DNA from 3 places in the Micromonospora sp. WMMD1102 genome. Region 2 is predicted to be linked to each of the others. Evidence: predicted binding sites of a transcription regulator. Region 2 holds the regulator's gene; each other region holds the start of a gene.

Region 1 (5,060 bases), 2.5 Mb from region 2:
TCCGACCAGGGGCCGGGTAAGGTGCTGCTCCTACAGAACCGGCACGATCCGGTCACGCCGCTCGCGGGTGGCAAGCTGCTGCGCGAGAAGTTCGGGCAGCGGTCGCGGCTGGTGACCGCCGACGAGAGCGGGCACGGCGTCTACGTGCTCGGCGGCAACGCCTGCGCGCTGAACATCACCACCTCCTACCTGGTCGAGGGCAGGATGCCGGCCCGGGACACGACCTGCCGGAGCGACTGACCGGCAGCGGACCGGCGTGCCCCCGGGGCATGGTGTCGAATGTCGGTATGCGGACGAAGCGGGGCTGGAGCACGCGTGAGCTGGCCGAGATCGCCGGAACCACCCTGAAGGCCGTGCGGCACTACCACCGGATCGGGCTGCTGGACGAGCCGGAGCGGACGGCCAACGGCTACAAGCAGTACGGGATCAGGCATCTCATCCGGCTGTTGCGGATCCGCCGTCTGGTGGAACTCGGGGTGCCGCTTGCCGACATCGCCGTGGCGCAGGAGTCGGACGAGGGTGCGGAGCAGGTGTTCCGCACCCTCGACGCCGAGCTGGCGGCCAGCATCGAGCGCCAGCAGCGGATTCGCGAGGAGCTGGCCGGTATCCTGCGGCACCCCGACCGTGCCGAGCTGCCACCGGGGTTCGGCGAGGTCGCGGGTGGCCTCTCCGATGACGAACGGGCGTTCCTGCTCGTCTGTTCGCGGGTCTTCGAACCGTGGGTACTGGAGACCCTCCGGGAGCTGCACAGCGTGCCACGCACCGTGCTCGCCGCGGAGTTCGAGGCCCTGGCCGAGGATGCGAGCGACGAGACCCGGCAGAGCCTGGCCGAGCGGTACGCCCCCGAGGTGTACCGCGAGCAGCAGAAGCATCCGAATCTTCGGAAGCTCAGCGACGAGGGCGCGGCGGGGCGTGGGCCACACAACTGGGAGGTCTTCCTCAGGGGGATCGTCGAGCTTTACAATCCGGCGCAGATCGACGTCCTGCAACGCGTCGAAGCCATCAACGCCCGGAACGCCGGCTCCGGGTAGCGCCCGGAGCGGCAGCGGGCCCTGGCGGACAATGTCGGGATGACGATTCCGTTTCCCGCACCGACCGTTCCGGCATCGGGGCGGACCGAGGTCTTCCTGCGCTACCTCGACTACTTCCGGGAGACGGTGCTGTCGAAGGTCACCGCGCTACCCGACGACGAGCTGCGGCACAGCCGGCTTCCGTCGGGTTGGACCCCGCTCGAGCTGCTCAAGCATCTGCGTTACGTCGAGTTGCGCTGGATCGAGTGGGGCTTCCAGGGGAGGGATGTCGGGGACCCGTGGGGAGACCGGCGCGAGGACCGGTGGTACGTCGCACCCGAGGAGACCCTCGACGGCCTGGTCGGCGCGCTCCGGGCCCAGGGAGCGCACACCTCGGCCGTGGTCACGGCGAACCAGCTCGGCACGGTGGGTGCGCCCGGCCCGAGATGGGACGGTGCGGACCCCGCCTCGCTGGAACGCGTGCTGTTCCACCTCGTCCAGGAGTACGCCCGTCATCTCGGACACCTCGACGTGGTCACGGAGCTGGCCGGCGGTCCGACCGGCGAGTAGCCCGGGCACGCCGGGTACGCGAGGAAGGGGCGGACCGCTGACGCGGGCCGCCCCTTCGACGTGGAGTTCTGGACTCAGAAGTCCATGTCCCCGCCGCCCGGCGCAGCCGGGGCGGCCGGGGTCTTCTCCGGCTTGTCCGCCACCACAGCCTCGGTGGTGAGGAACAGGGCCGCGATCGACGACGCGTTCTGCAGCGCCGAACGGGTCACCTTGGCCGGGTCGATGATGCCGGCCTGGAGCAGGTCGACGTACTCACCGTTGGCCGCATTGAGGCCGTGCCCGGCGTCCAGGTTGCGGACCTTCTCCACCACGACGCCGCCCTCGAGGCCGGCGTTGACGGCGATCTGCCGCAGCGGGGCGTCCAGCGCGATCTTGACGATCTGCGCGCCGGTCGCCTCGTCGCCGGCCAGGTCCAGCTTGTCGAAGGCGGTCTTGCCGGCCTGGACCAGCGCGACACCACCACCGGGGACGATGCCCTCCTCGACGGCGGCCTTCGCGTTGCGCACCGCGTCCTCGATGCGGTGCTTGCGCTCCTTCAGCTCGACCTCGGTGGCCGCGCCGACCTTGATCACCGCAACACCGCCGGCCAGCTTGGCCAGGCGCTCCTGCAGCTTCTCGCGGTCGTAGTCGGAGTCGCTCTTCTCGATCTCGGCGCGGATCTGGTTGACCCGCCCGTTGATCTGGTCGGCGTCGCCGGCACCGTCGACGATGGTGGTCTCGTCCTTGGTCACCACGACCTTGCGGGCCCGGCCCAGCATGTCGAGGCCGACGGCGTCCAGCTTGAGGCCGACCTCCTCGCTGATCGGCTGCCCGCCGGTCAGGATGGCGATGTCGCCGAGCATCGCCTTGCGGCGGTCACCGAAGCCCGGCGCCTTGACGGCGACCGACTTGAAGGTGCCCCGGACCTTGTTGACCACCAGGGTCGCCAGGGCCTCGCCCTCGACGTCCTCGGCGATGATGGCCAGCGGCTTGCCCGACTGCATGACCTTCTCGAGGATCGGCAGCAGGTCCTTGACCGTCGAGATCTTGCTGTTGACGATCAGGATGTACGGGTCGTCGAGCACGGCCTCCATCCGGTCGGGGTCGGTCATGAAGTACCCCGAGATGTAGCCCTTGTCGAAGCGCATGCCCTCGGTCAGCTCAAGCTCGAGCCCGAAGGTGTTGCTCTCCTCGACGGTGATGACGCCTTCCTTGCCGACCTTGTCCATCGCCTCGGCGATGATCTCGCCGACGCTGGTGTCACCAGCGGAGATGGAGGCGGTGGAGGCGATCTGCTCCTTGGTCTCGACGTCCTTGGCGAGCTTGCTCAGCTCCTCCGAGACGTTCGCGACGGCGGCCTCGATGCCCCGCTTCAGGGCCATCGGGTTGGCGCCCGCCGCGACGTTGCGCAGGCCCTCCCGGACCAGCGCCTGGGCGAGGACGGTCGCCGTCGTCGTGCCGTCTCCGGCCACGTCGTCGGTCTTCTTGGCGACCTCCTTGACCAGCTCCGCACCGATCTTCTCGTACGGGTCCTCGAGCTCGATCTCCTTGGCGATGCTCACACCATCGTTGGTGATGGTGGGGGCGCCCCACTTCTTCTCGAGCACGACGTTGCGGCCCTTCGGGCCCAGCGTCACCTTAACGGCGTCGGCGAGGGTGTTCATGCCCCGCTCAAGGCCGCGGCGCGCCTCCTCGTCGAACGCGATCATCTTGGCCATACGGCGTTGTCCTCCTGGACACTCACGGCCGCCGGAGCCTTTGTCGGCCCCGAACCTGCCGCCTGATTACGCACCTTCGGACGTCACTACGGCACTGGCGGACGGGGCCGTCGGCACCCATTGGTGCCCCTCGACTCCGTCGCGCTGTGCGACAGTGACGTCCGCCGGCCGGGCCGGACAGCCCGCGACGACCGGCCATGTGCCGCGCACCCGCTGTGCGGGCCCGCGACCGTGGCCCTACCGCCCCGACCTGGCACTCACGCTATGCGAGTGCCAACACCTGTTTAGCACTCTCCCATGCCGAGTGCAAGCCGCTCACCGACCCTCAGGAGAGTTCGGCGGCAAGTCGGGCGCTGTTCACCGGGGCCTCGTGACCTCGCTGCTCGGTGTAGGTGACCAGGATCCCGACAAGCAGCGCCAGCTGGAGCGGTGCGCCGAGCACGGAACTGACGAGCGTGCTCACCACGGAGACGGCGGAGACGGCGGGCGGCGCGAACATCTCCCCCGGGGTCGCGGCGGCGGGGCCGAGCGTCACGATGCTCTCCAGCACCGCCAGCACCAGGCCGCCACCGAGCACCACGGCGGCCACCGCCGCGACCCGGCCGAGCACCATGCCGAACCGGGCGTGCGCCAGCTGGAACGTCCGCCCGATCGGATTGCGCCGCTCGAAGAGGTAGATCGGGCCGACGAGGCTCGTCGCGAAGGCGAGGTACACACCGGGCAGGAAGCACGCGCAGAGGCCGGCGAGGACCAGCAGGCCCGCCAGCAGGCTCCAGCCGAAGAGACCCGGCGCGCGGCGCAGCCCGTACCGCAGGGCGGCCCCGAGCGCCACCTCCTGCCCGGTCGCCTGCCGGGTGATCACCCAGGTCCCCGCCGCCCAGCCCAGGCACTGCACCAGGCCGGCGACGAGACCGACGGCCAGCACGATCCCGACGAGCAGCAGCAGGTCGCCCCAGAAGCCCTGCAACTCCCCCGGCAGGGGCTCGCCGCTGGGCGAGACGGCCGGCGGCCGCGGTTGCAGGGGCAACATGGCCAGGCCGACGGCCGCGGTCGGCAGCACCTCGGTGAGCAGGACGATCCACAGCAGCGGTCGCCCACCCCGCCGCGCCACCGACCAGCACCGTTCCCACCAGACACCGAGTCCGGCGCCGGGCGGCGGAACGAGGGGATCGCCCGGATCCGGATAGCCAGTCCAGCCCGAAAAGCCAGCCCCGCCCGGATAGCCGGGCTCACCCGTGAAGTGTCCTGAATTGCCGGTAGGGGGCGGCTCGACCACAGGCTCTCCTCTGGGCAGAGACGAAGGGAATCAACGCGGCACCGATCCTGCCGCCCGAGCATCCGTACGCCCGACCAGGAAAAGAGCTTCCGCGACCTCGGAGCTTCCCGCGGCCGCCGACGGGAACCGATCAGACCGACACAGAAAAGCCGATCCCGTGGCGAGCCAGGAGAGGCGCCGACGGTCAGGCGATGAGCCGGACCTGCTCCGCCTGCGGACCCTTCTGGCCCTGGGCGATCTCGAACTCGACGCGCTGACCGTCGTCAAGCGCCTTGTAGCCGTCCATCTGGATCGCGGAGAAGTGGACGAAGACGTCCTGCCCGCCATCGACCGCGATGAAGCCGTAGCCCTTTTCGCTGTTGAACCACTTCACGGTGCCCTGCGCCACGGTGCACTTCCTTACTTCGGTCGCGTCGGAGCTGCCCGAGCTCCGGCGACGCCCTATACCTGCCGGGGCCGTCGAGTCGTTTTCCCCAAATTCGATCATGAATTGAACGGATCCAACGA
Region 2 (5,060 bases):
GGCCACCCGCCCGGGCCGGCCCGCCGATCCGGGCCACCACCGGCTTCGGGCACTCCCAGATCGCCCCGAGTACGTCACCGAGCATCGCCACCGGCACCGTGCCCTCGCGGTACGCCGCCGCCGTCTCCTTCAGGTCGGCTCCGGAGCTGAAGACCGGCCCGGTGTGCGAGAGCACCACCACCCGTACGTCGTCGTCCGCCGCCGCCGTGCCCAGCGCGTCGAGGAGTTGGGCCAGCAGGGTGCTGGAGAGCGCGTTGCGGTTGTGCGGGCTGTCCAGGGTGAGGGTCGTCACCCCGTGCGTGGTGGAGACCCGGACGAGCGGATCGGGGGCTGAGGTCATGCCGGCACACTAGTCGCATGCCAAAAGTCCTCCCCGCCGGCGAGCCCGTACCCGTCGACGGGTCGCTGCCCGAAGCCGCCCTGGCCAGGGTGGGTGAGCGTGGCTTCGGCGTCTACGTGCACGTGCCGTTCTGCGCCAGCCGGTGCGGCTACTGCGACTTCAACACGTACACCGCGACCGAACTCGGCGGTACGGCGGGCCGGGACGGGTACGCCGACCAGGTGCTCGCCGAGTTGCGCCTGGCCGACCGGGCGCTGGCGGACCGGCCGCCGGGCCGGGTCGACACGGTCTTCGTCGGCGGCGGGACCCCCACCCTGCTGCCCCCGGACGATCTGGCCCGGATCCTGGACGGCATCGACCGGACCTGGGGGCTGGCCGCCGACGCCGAGGTCAGCACCGAGGCCAACCCGGAGTCGGTGACCCCGGAGTCGCTCTCCGCGCTGCGGGCCGCCGGCTACACCCGGATATCCCTGGGCATGCAGTCGGTCGCCCAGCCGGTGCTGGCGATCCTCGACCGCCGGCACACCGCCGGCCGGGCGACCGAGGCGGCCCGGGAGGCCCGGGAAGCCGGGTTCGAGCACGTCAACCTGGACCTGATCTACGGGACGCCGGGGGAGCGGGCGGAGGACTTCGCGGCCTCGCTCGACGCGGTGCTGGCCGCCGGGGTGGACCACGTCAGCGCGTACGCCCTGATCGTGGAGGACGGCACCCGACTGGCCGCCCGGATCGGGCGGGGGGAGCTGGTGTACCCGGACGACGACGTGGCGGCGGACCGCTACCTGGCCGCCGAGGCGGAGCTGTCCGGGGCCGGTTTCTCCTGGTACGAGGTCTCCAACTGGGCCCGTACGCCGGCCGCGGCCTGCCGGCACAACCTGCTCTACTGGACCGGCGGCGACTGGTGGGGACTCGGGCCGGGCGCGCACAGCCACGTCGGCGGGGTCCGCTGGTGGAACGTCAAGCACCCGTCGAGCTACGCGGCCCGACTCGGTGCGGGGCAGTCCCCGGGGGAGGGCCGGGAGCTGCTCTCGGCCGGGGAGCGGCACACCGAGGAGGTGCTGCTGCGGGTGCGGCTCGCCACCGGACTGCCGCTGGCCGTCCTGGACGAGCCGGGGCGGGCGGGTGCGACCCGGGCCCGGGAGAACGGGCTGCTGGACGGCGCGGCGTACGACGCGGGGCGGGCGGTACTCACCCTGCGCGGGCGACTGCTGGCCGACGCCGTCGTCCGCGACCTGCTGCCCTGACAGCCCGATGGCCCGCGCCGGGTGCGGCACGGGCCATCGTCGTGGCTCGGGAATTACTTGATCATGCGAATGGTCATCGGGTAGCGGTACAGCACGCCCTCGTTGGCCTTCATGCCGGCGATGATCGAGAAGATCAGCACCACCACCCAGGCGATCAGCGGCAGGAAGAAGAGCACCACGGTGCAGGTCCCGACGACGAGCGAGACGATCGAGATGATGCCCCAGGTGATCTGGAAGTTGAGCGCCTCGACCGCGTGCGCGCGCACGGTCGGCGACTCGTTGCCCTTGGCGAGCAGCGCCACGAGCGAGGCGATGAAGCCGACCACGATGCCGCCGAAGTGCGCGATCAGGGCCCAGGTCTTCTCGTCGCTGTTGGCATAGCCGTGCGGTGCCGGTGCGCCGTAGGGGTTGCCGGGGTAGCCGCCCTGCGGCGGGTAGCCGCCCTGCGGCGGGTAGCCGCCCTGCGGCGGGTAGCCGGCGCCGGGGTATCCGCCGGGCGGCTGGCCACCGGACGGCGGGTAACCGGGCGGCTGGCCACCGGGCGGCGGGTAGCCGCCACCGGGGGGTGGGTAGCTCCCGCCCTGGGGCGGGTAGCCGCCACCGGAGGTCGGGTACGTCCCGCCGCCTGAGGTCGGGTAGGTGCCGCCACCGGACGTCGGATAGGTGCCGCCGCCCGAGGTCGGCGGGGGCGTGCCGGGCGCACCGTACTGCGGTGCGGCGGGCGGGGGATACCCCTCGCCCGGCGGCGGGTACTGGCCCGGGTTCATCGGGGTGGTCGGGTCCTGCGGCGGACCGCCGTATTCTCCGGGAGGGCGGGGCGGTTCAGTCATGGGGTCACGGTAGGACCAGCGCTCAACCGACGCCAGCCGCCCCCCCGGTCGAACCCGCACCCGCGGTCGAACCCGCACCCGTCCGGAGGATCGAACCCGCACCCGTCCAGCCGATCGGACTCGCGCCGTCCGGCGATCGAACCCGGACGATGACCGGCGGTGCCCGCCAGGCGCACCGGGGTAGGGTGTGCTGGCAAGCCTGTTGTCCAGCTTCGGATAGCCCTTCCAAATGATCATCGCGCGGGGTACGCCTTGGTCGTAGACTGGCACTCGCTACAGTCGAGTGCCAGGCAAGCCTGGCCCGACCGTCGTGGTCGCCCCGGTCGTTTCGCCCAGCCGGGGCCGGACGTCGCAGGGAGGTGAGGATGGGTCTCGACGACCGCAAGCTCGACGTGCTGCGCGCGATCGTGGAGGACTACGTCGCCACCCAGGAACCGGTCGGCAGCAAGGCACTTGTCGAGCGTCACCAGCTCGGGGTCTCCCCGGCCACCGTCCGCAACGACATGGCCGTGCTGGAGGAGGAGGGCTACATCCGGCAGCCGCACACAAGTGCCGGTCGGGTTCCCACCGACCGTGGCTACCGGCTCTTCGTGGACCGGCTCTCCCGGGTCAAGCCGCTGACCCCGGCCGAGCGCCGGGCGATCGAGCGGTTCCTGGTCGGCGCGGTGGACCTCGACGACGTGGTGCACCGTACGGTCCGGCTGCTCGCCCAGCTCACCCGGCAGGTGGCCGTGGTGCAGTACCCGAGCCTGGCCCGCTCCGCCGTCCGGCACCTGGAACTGGTGCCGATCTCCACCACCCGGCTGATGCTGGTCATGATCGCCGACACCGGCCGGGTCGAGCAGCGGCTGGTCGAGCTGCCGGCGCCGATCACCGCCGACGACGTGACCGACCTACGCCGGCTGATCAACGAGCAGCTCGCCGGCAAGAAGCTCGCCGACACCCCGCCGCTGGTCCAGGCACTCGTCGACGAGGTCGTCCCCGGGCTCCGCCCGGCGATGACCACGCTCGCCACGGTGCTGCTGGAAACCCTTGTCGAGCGGCACGAGGAGCGGCTCGCCCTGGCCGGCACCGCGAACCTGACCCGGGGCGGGCTGCTCGACTTCCAGGGCTCGCTGCGACCGATCCTCGAGGCCCTCGAGGAGGAGGTCATCCTGCTCAAGCTGATCGGCGAGGTGGAGCCGAACACCCTCCAGGTGCGGATCGGCGACGAGAACGAGATCGACAACCTCCGGGGCACCTCGGTGGTCAGCACCGGATACGGTCCGGGTGCGACCATCGTCGGCGGACTCGGCGTGTTGGGGCCCACCCGGATGGACTATCCGGGCACCATCGCCACGGTGCGGGCCGTGGCACGCTACGTCGGCGACGTGCTGGCGCAGAACTGACCACCACAGCTCACCCTGACGACCGGCGGACGGTACGCGAGACAGACATGAGGACACGGAACGCAGTGGCCAAGGACTACTACGGGATTCTCGGCGTCAGCCGGGACGCCTCCGACGACGACATCAAGCGCGCCTACCGCAGGTTGGCGCGGCAGTACCACCCGGACGTGAATCCGGATCCGGAGGCACACGAGAAGTTCAAGGACATCAACGCCGCGTACGAGGTCCTCTCGGACGACCAGAAGCGGCAGATCGTCGACCTCGGCGGTGACCCGCTGGCCCCCGGTGGCGGACCCGGTGCCGGTCCCGGCGGTGCGGGCGGCCCCTTCGTCGGCTTCCAGGACATCATGGACGCCTTCTTCGGGGCGGCCGGCGGCTCCCGGGGCCCGCGTCCGCGCACCCGGCCCGGTGCCGACGCGATCCTGCGGCTCGAACTCGACCTGCCGGAGACCGCGTTCGGGGTGGAGGCGCCGATCACGGTGGACACGGCCGTGCTCTGCACCACCTGCACCGGCGCAGGCACGGCACCCGGCACCCACCTGGCCACCTGCGAGGCGTGCGGCGGGCGCGGCGAGGTGCAGTCGGTGCAGCGCACCTTCCTCGGCCAGGTCGTCTCGTCCCGGCCGTGCACCGTCTGCCAGGGGTACGGCACGGTCATCCCGCACCCCTGCCCGACCTGCGCCGGTGACGGCCGGGTGCGCACCCGCCGCTCGCTGACCGTCAAGATCCCGGCCGGGGTCGAGGACGGCATGCGGATCCGGCTGGCCCAGCAGGGCGAGGTCGGCCCCGGCGGCGGTACGGCCGGCGACCTCTACGTGGAGATCCACGAGCGGCCGCACGACGTCTACTCCCGCAAGGGCGACGACCTGCACTGCCGGGTCACGGTGCCGATGACCGCCGCCGCGCTCGGCACCCGGCTGACCATCAAGACGCTGGACAGCGAGGAACCGGTCGACGTCAAGCCGGGCACCCAGCCGGGCTCGACGCTGCGGCTGCGGGCCCGGGGCGTGCCGCACCTGCGCGGTGCCGGCCGGGGCGACCTCTACGTGCACCTCGACGTGCGTACCCCGACCAAGCTCGACGCCGACCAGGAGCGGATGCTGCGCGAGTTCGCCAAGACCCGGGGCGAGGAGGTTGCCGAGCTGACCAAGCAGGGCGGCTTCTTCTCCCGGATGCGGGACGCCTTCAACGGCCACGGCTGACCCGCGCCGTGCCACCCCGGGCCGGTGACCGGTTAACCTGCTCGCCGTGAGTGCGCCGC
Region 3 (5,060 bases), 2.7 Mb from region 2:
GGACCCGCTGGGTGATCTCCTCGACCTCCAGGTGCCCGCCGCCGGCCAGCACCTCGAGGACGGCGAGGCGCGGCCGGGTGACCCGAAGGCCCCTCGACCGGAGCAACTCCTCGCCAGTCATTTCACTATCACAGCACGTCGATGGAACACCAACAAGGCGGATGCGGGCCCAGCGTGGTGCCGGCCACAGCTCTCCGGCGCCCCGGATACGCCCTCGTGCCCACCGGTCACCGGCACCTGTCGGGCCGGAGTGGGAACCGGAATGAACCGGGGCGGCTCGATCCTCGTGTACCGGTATAGGTCGCGGGTCACGTGATCGAATCTACGTACCGCCAGGTTCTCCCGTCGGGAGCGGCAGCAAGGAGGCGTCGGTGTTCAGGGAAGTCATGGGTCTCCCCGCACACGCGTTGCTGGTGCACGCGGCCGTCGTCTTCGTGCCGCTGCTCGCACTGGTCTCCACCGGGTACGCCGTACTGGCCAGGTTCCGCAGCCGGCTCGACTGGGCGGCGGCGCTGCTGGCCGTGGCGGCCCCGGTCGCGGCCTTCCTCGCGGTGCAGTCCGGCGAGGAGTTCCAGGAGGTGTTGATCGCCAAAGGTTACGGCCCGGAGATCCTGGAGAAGGTGGTGGAGCACCAGGGCTACGGCGAGCTGACCCTGTGGTGGAGCCTCGCCCTCGGCGTGGTCACGCTCGTGCTGGTTGCCCTGACCCGACCCCGCGCCCGCACCCTGCCGGGCTGGCTCGGACCGCTGCTCGCCGTCGTCGTGGTGGTGCTCGCCGCGATCAACGTCTGGTACGTCTACCTCACCGGCGACACCGGCGCCCAGGCGGTCTGGCAGGGGGTCCTGTAGTCCTGCCCGCCCGGCGCCTGTGGTCCTGCCCGCCCGGCGGCGACGCGATGCTGGACGGCTGCCGGATCGTCGCCGACGCGCTCGCCGGGTTCACGAGGGCCGGCCGCGCCCGCATCGCCGCCCGCGACGGCTCAGAAGAGCGCTCGGGAGCAGAGTAGGCACAGAAGTATCAGCACCACCGCGCCGCCGAGCATGCCGATGCCGTAGGTGAGCGTCCGGGCACTGCCCTCTTCGGCGTCCAGCGCGACGTGGTCCTGGGCGGGCAGCGGCCGGGGCGGCGCCGGCTGGACGTGCAGTGGCGGACGCCAACCCGGGGGCGGAGTGGTGCTGGGCGGCGGGCCGGGGTAGTGGATCTCCGGTCGTGCCGGTGGTGGCGCTGTGGACCCTGTGGTGGACCCCGGGGTGTCGGCGGGTGGTCCGGTGGGCCGACGCCAGAAGGCGTCATCGGTGGGGTTCCCGCTCTGCTGCGTCACGCTGTCCGACGCTATCAACCCGAGCCGATCGCGACCCGTCTCCGGCGGTCACCTACAGACGCTGTCCTGCGCTGGCCGGGTACGCTTGCCCGATGTCGGGGACCGAGGAGCAGCGCAGCCCGGGTGCGGGCCGGAACAGCGGCCAGCCGGTGGAGCTGACCGACGACCGGCGGGTGCTGCCGGAGCAGTCGGTGGACGACACCGACCGGGGCTGGGGCGAGCGCCCGGACTCCAACGACGAGCGGCTGCTGGCCGAGCGCCCGCCGCACTGGGACTGACCGCCTCAGCAGGACTGACCGCCGCAGCGGGACTTGGCAGCCCCGCCCGAACTGCCCCGAGCCGCCATGCCGGGTGGTTGGCCGCTCGGCCCGCACTGGGGCTGCTCGGCCGGCAGTGGGGCTCCGACGCCGCTGACACCACCTGCGGAAGGCTCGGCCGGCAGTGGGGGTGCTCGGCCCGCAGTGGGGCTGCCCGGCCGCACTAGGGCTGTCCCGCCCGAAACTGTGACCGACCCGCCGTGCCGGGTCGGTGGGTTGACCGGGGACCGGGCGCGGCGGCTACGAGCGAACGACGATGGCGAAGCGGGTGGACTCCGGCATCCCGACCGCCCGGTGCGCCTGTTCGGGACGTAGTGCCAGGTAGATCGCACTGGCGGCGCCGTCGGTCTGGCCCGGACCCAACACGTCGAGCACGAGCACCCGGGTCGCCAGGACGGTGGGCTTGGGCACCCGGCCCGCCGGATCCCCGCCGGGTGCGGCGAGGAGATCCACCCGGGCTCCCGGCCGGGCCACGGTCAACGCGGCCGGTTCGGCGAGCCGGATAGGCACCCCGACCGTCCCCGCCGGCACCGGCACCGCCGAGCCGGTCGGTAGTCCCGGGCCGCCCGGTGCTGCGCCGGGACGTCCGGCCGGCCCGCCTCCCGGCGACGGACCCGCCCCGGGCGGGCTTGCCGAGGTCGTGCCCCCGGCCGGTCCGCCGGACGGCGTCGGCCCGGCGGCCTCCCCGGTCGCAGCAGGCTGGTCATCGGCCGCCCCGGCCGGGTCCGGGGTGGCTGTCGCCCGGTCGGCGGCGGCACCGGACTGCGGGGCGGGGCAGGACGACGCCGGAGCGCGCAACAGGAGAAACCCGAACGCGAGCGCCGACAGGGTGCCGACCAGCAGCCAACGGAGGACCGAGCCGATGCCGGGAGGTGACCAGCGGGCCGGGCTCAGCGTGGCATCGCGACGGGTGGACTTACGGTCGGGTGCCACGGCGAACGAACCTCCCTCGGCCCGGCGACGCGGCGGGTCGGCGTCGTCCGGTGCGCAGCAGGTTAGGTCAGCTCGCGCCGAGGATGTGGCGGACAATCCACGCCCTGTGGATAAGTAACCGGGCTGTGGATAACTTTCCGGTCAGGTCGTGCTGGTCGAGGAGGATGACGAGGAGGAGCTCGCCTTCGGCTTGCTGCCGGAGCTGCTCGACGTGCCGTTGGTCGAGCCGGCGGACGAGCCGCTGCCGGACGCGCTGGACGAGCCGGAGGTGCTGCCGTTGGTCGAGCCGGAGTCGCCGCCGGAGCCGGTCTTCGCGGAGTCGCTCTTCGACGAGTCGGACTTGGCCGCCGCGGCGCCCCCCTCCGAGCCGTTGCGGGAGTCGGTCCGGTAGAAGCCGGAGCCCTTGAACACGATGCCGACGGAGTTGAAGAGCTTGCGCAGGCGACCCTCGCACGCCGGGCACTCGGTCAGCGGCTCGTCGGTGAAGGACTGCACCGCCTCGAGCTGGTGGCCGCACTCGGTGCAGGCGTACTGGTAGGTGGGCACGTTCCCCTCCGGATCTTGCAAGCCTGTTGGCACTCGACATATCCGAGTGCCAATGGTGCGGCATCGGAGGTGTTTTCGTCCAGCCGAAGTGTCCGGGCCGACGCCTGGGCCACACCCCGAGCCCCGATCCCAGTCTCAATCCGGGCCTCGACCCGAACCTTGATCCCGGTCTCGATCCGGCCCTCGATCGGAGCCGAGGTACTGGAGGCCGCCGGTAGGGGTGAGCACGGCACGTACCGGACGGTCGTGATCCGTCGCCGGGATCGAGTCGATCAACTCGCCGTCGTGCAACAGCGCCAGCGTGAGGGCGTCGGGAGCCACCCGGGCCAGGGCGCGGTCGTACGAGCCGCCGCCCCGGCCGAGCCGGACGCCGTGCCGGTCCACCGCCACCGCCGGTACGACGACCAGCTCGGCAACGCCGATCGCCTCGGGACCGAGCCGTCCGGTGCCGGGCTCCCGCAGCCCTCGACCGGCCGCGACCAGGCAACCCGACCCGGCGTACGGGGCCCAGTCAAGATCGAGGTCCGGGCGGAGTACCGGAAGCAGGAGCTGCCCGTCCCGTCCGAGCGCAGCGGCCAGCGTCTCCGGCAGTTCGACCCCACCCGGCTCGCTGCCGACCGGCACGTAGCCGGTGATCACCTGTGGTCGTACCCGCAGGACGAGGGCGCGTAGCTCGGCGCGGAGGCGCTCGGCGGCGGCCAGCCGGGCCGGGGCCGGCAGCGCCCGGCGGCGGGCCAGCATCGTGATCCGGAGTGCGCTCTTGCCCCGGGCAACCCCTTCATCCGAAAAATCCGGCACGTAACACTCCTGGGGGTAGGCCGGTTAACCAATGCGGTCGGGTCAGCATCGCAGCATCGGATGCCGAGCTTCCGGGGGGATGAGTGACGCTGCGCGGACGGTTGACCATGGCTTTCCTCGTCGTCGTGCTCGGGCCGGTGCTGCTCGGCGCGCTCTCGATCGCCGGTACGGTCGCCACGTCGAGCCGCCACCAGGCCGAGCACCGGCTCAACCTCGCCGCCGACGCCGTGCGTACGTCGATCGGTGCGCTCTGTCAACAGTTGCACGCCACGGCCGGTGCGCTGGCCGTACTCGCCGACCAGGCCAGCCGGACCGGCGCCGCCACCGAGGTGGTGAACCGGGCGCTGGCTGACGCGGTGCTGATCACCGGCCCGGCGGGCGCGGTCGACTTCGTCACTCCGACGGCACCGCCCCGGCCCTGGACGTCCTGCCCTGGCCCGGTCGGCCCTGGCCCGGTCGGCCCTGGCCCGGTCGGCCCTGGCCCGGTCGGCCCTGGCCCGGTCGGCCCTGGCCCGGTCGGCGTCGGGCCGGCGTCGCGTGCCCTGGCTGCCCGGGTCGAACTGCGGGACCGTGCCGGGGCGGTGATCGGCGAGGTCTGGTGCGCGCAGGCTCTCGACGCGGCGTTCGTCCGCCGGCTCGCCGCCGCCAGCGGAACCGCGGTGACCCTGCTGCGTGAAGTACCCGGGCCGGCCGCGACCTCCGCCAGCCCGCCGCTGCCGGCGGACCCCGCCCCGGTCCCCAGCTCCGCAGCCGCCGCCCCCGGGTCCGCCGGCAGCGGTCCGCCCGGTGCCCTCTCCCCGGACACCGGCACGGTCCCGCCGGGTACGGGTACGGTCTCGTCGGGTGGCGGTGCGGTCTCGCCGGGTACGGGTTCGTCGGGCGGGGCAGGCACGCCGGGTGCCGGTTCGTCGGTCGGGTCCGGGCCGGTTGACGGTGGGGCTTCGGATGCCGGACCCCAGGGCGGGGAGTCGCCGAGTACCGAGTCGACCGGGTCGAGGGCGGCCGTGCTCGCGGCAGCCCGCCGGATCTCCGGGGACAAGGTCGTACAGGCGAACGGCGGCCGGTACGTCCGCCGGGTCGGTCCGGTGCACGGGCAACCGCTGCCGCTGGTGCTGTCGGTACCCCGCGACCCGCCGGTGACCCGG

Evidence for each region. The regulator HrcA, encoded in region 2, represses chaperone genes, less so after heat shock. The targets are predictions, from matches to a motif close to GGTTNGCACNCTCNNNNNGAGNGTGCNAACC.
Region 1: the regulator HrcA is predicted to act here: its motif matches at 3,526-3,556, upstream of groL (chaperonin GroEL).
Region 3: the regulator HrcA is predicted to act here: its motif matches at 3,142-3,172, upstream of O7626_RS38500 (FmdB family zinc ribbon protein).

The regions. Positions count from the first base shown of each region.
Region 1 covers NZ_JARUBN010000001.1:8,202,337-8,207,396, reverse strand. Annotated here, with positions in the region: gene O7626_RS37320 (alpha/beta hydrolase) at 1-240, shown strand, start outside; gene O7626_RS37315 (MerR family transcriptional regulator) at 288-1,031, shown strand; gene O7626_RS37310 (DUF664 domain-containing protein) at 1,071-1,580, shown strand; gene groL (chaperonin GroEL) at 1,655-3,277, opposite strand; gene O7626_RS37300 (hypothetical protein) at 3,603-4,388, opposite strand; gene O7626_RS37295 (cold-shock protein) at 4,738-4,941, opposite strand.
Region 2 covers NZ_JARUBN010000001.1:5,705,493-5,710,552, reverse strand. Annotated here, with positions in the region: gene O7626_RS25570 (enoyl-CoA hydratase-related protein) at 1-340, opposite strand, end outside; gene hemW (radical SAM family heme chaperone HemW) at 358-1,581, shown strand; gene O7626_RS25560 (DUF4870 domain-containing protein) at 1,635-2,411, opposite strand; gene hrcA (heat-inducible transcriptional repressor HrcA) at 2,777-3,799, shown strand; gene dnaJ (molecular chaperone DnaJ) at 3,865-5,001, shown strand; gene O7626_RS25545 (16S rRNA (uracil(1498)-N(3))-methyltransferase) at 5,048-5,060, shown strand, end outside.
Region 3 covers NZ_JARUBN010000001.1:8,449,504-8,454,563, forward strand. Annotated here, with positions in the region: gene O7626_RS38475 (Fur family transcriptional regulator) at 1-121, opposite strand, end outside; gene O7626_RS38480 (DUF2231 domain-containing protein) at 372-848, shown strand; gene O7626_RS38485 (translation initiation factor 2) at 980-1,321, opposite strand; gene O7626_RS38490 (hypothetical protein) at 1,414-1,599, shown strand; gene O7626_RS38495 (hypothetical protein) at 1,879-2,571, opposite strand; gene O7626_RS38500 (FmdB family zinc ribbon protein) at 2,713-3,117, opposite strand; gene O7626_RS38505 (5-formyltetrahydrofolate cyclo-ligase) at 3,253-3,915, opposite strand; gene O7626_RS38510 (diguanylate cyclase) at 4,497-5,060, shown strand, end outside.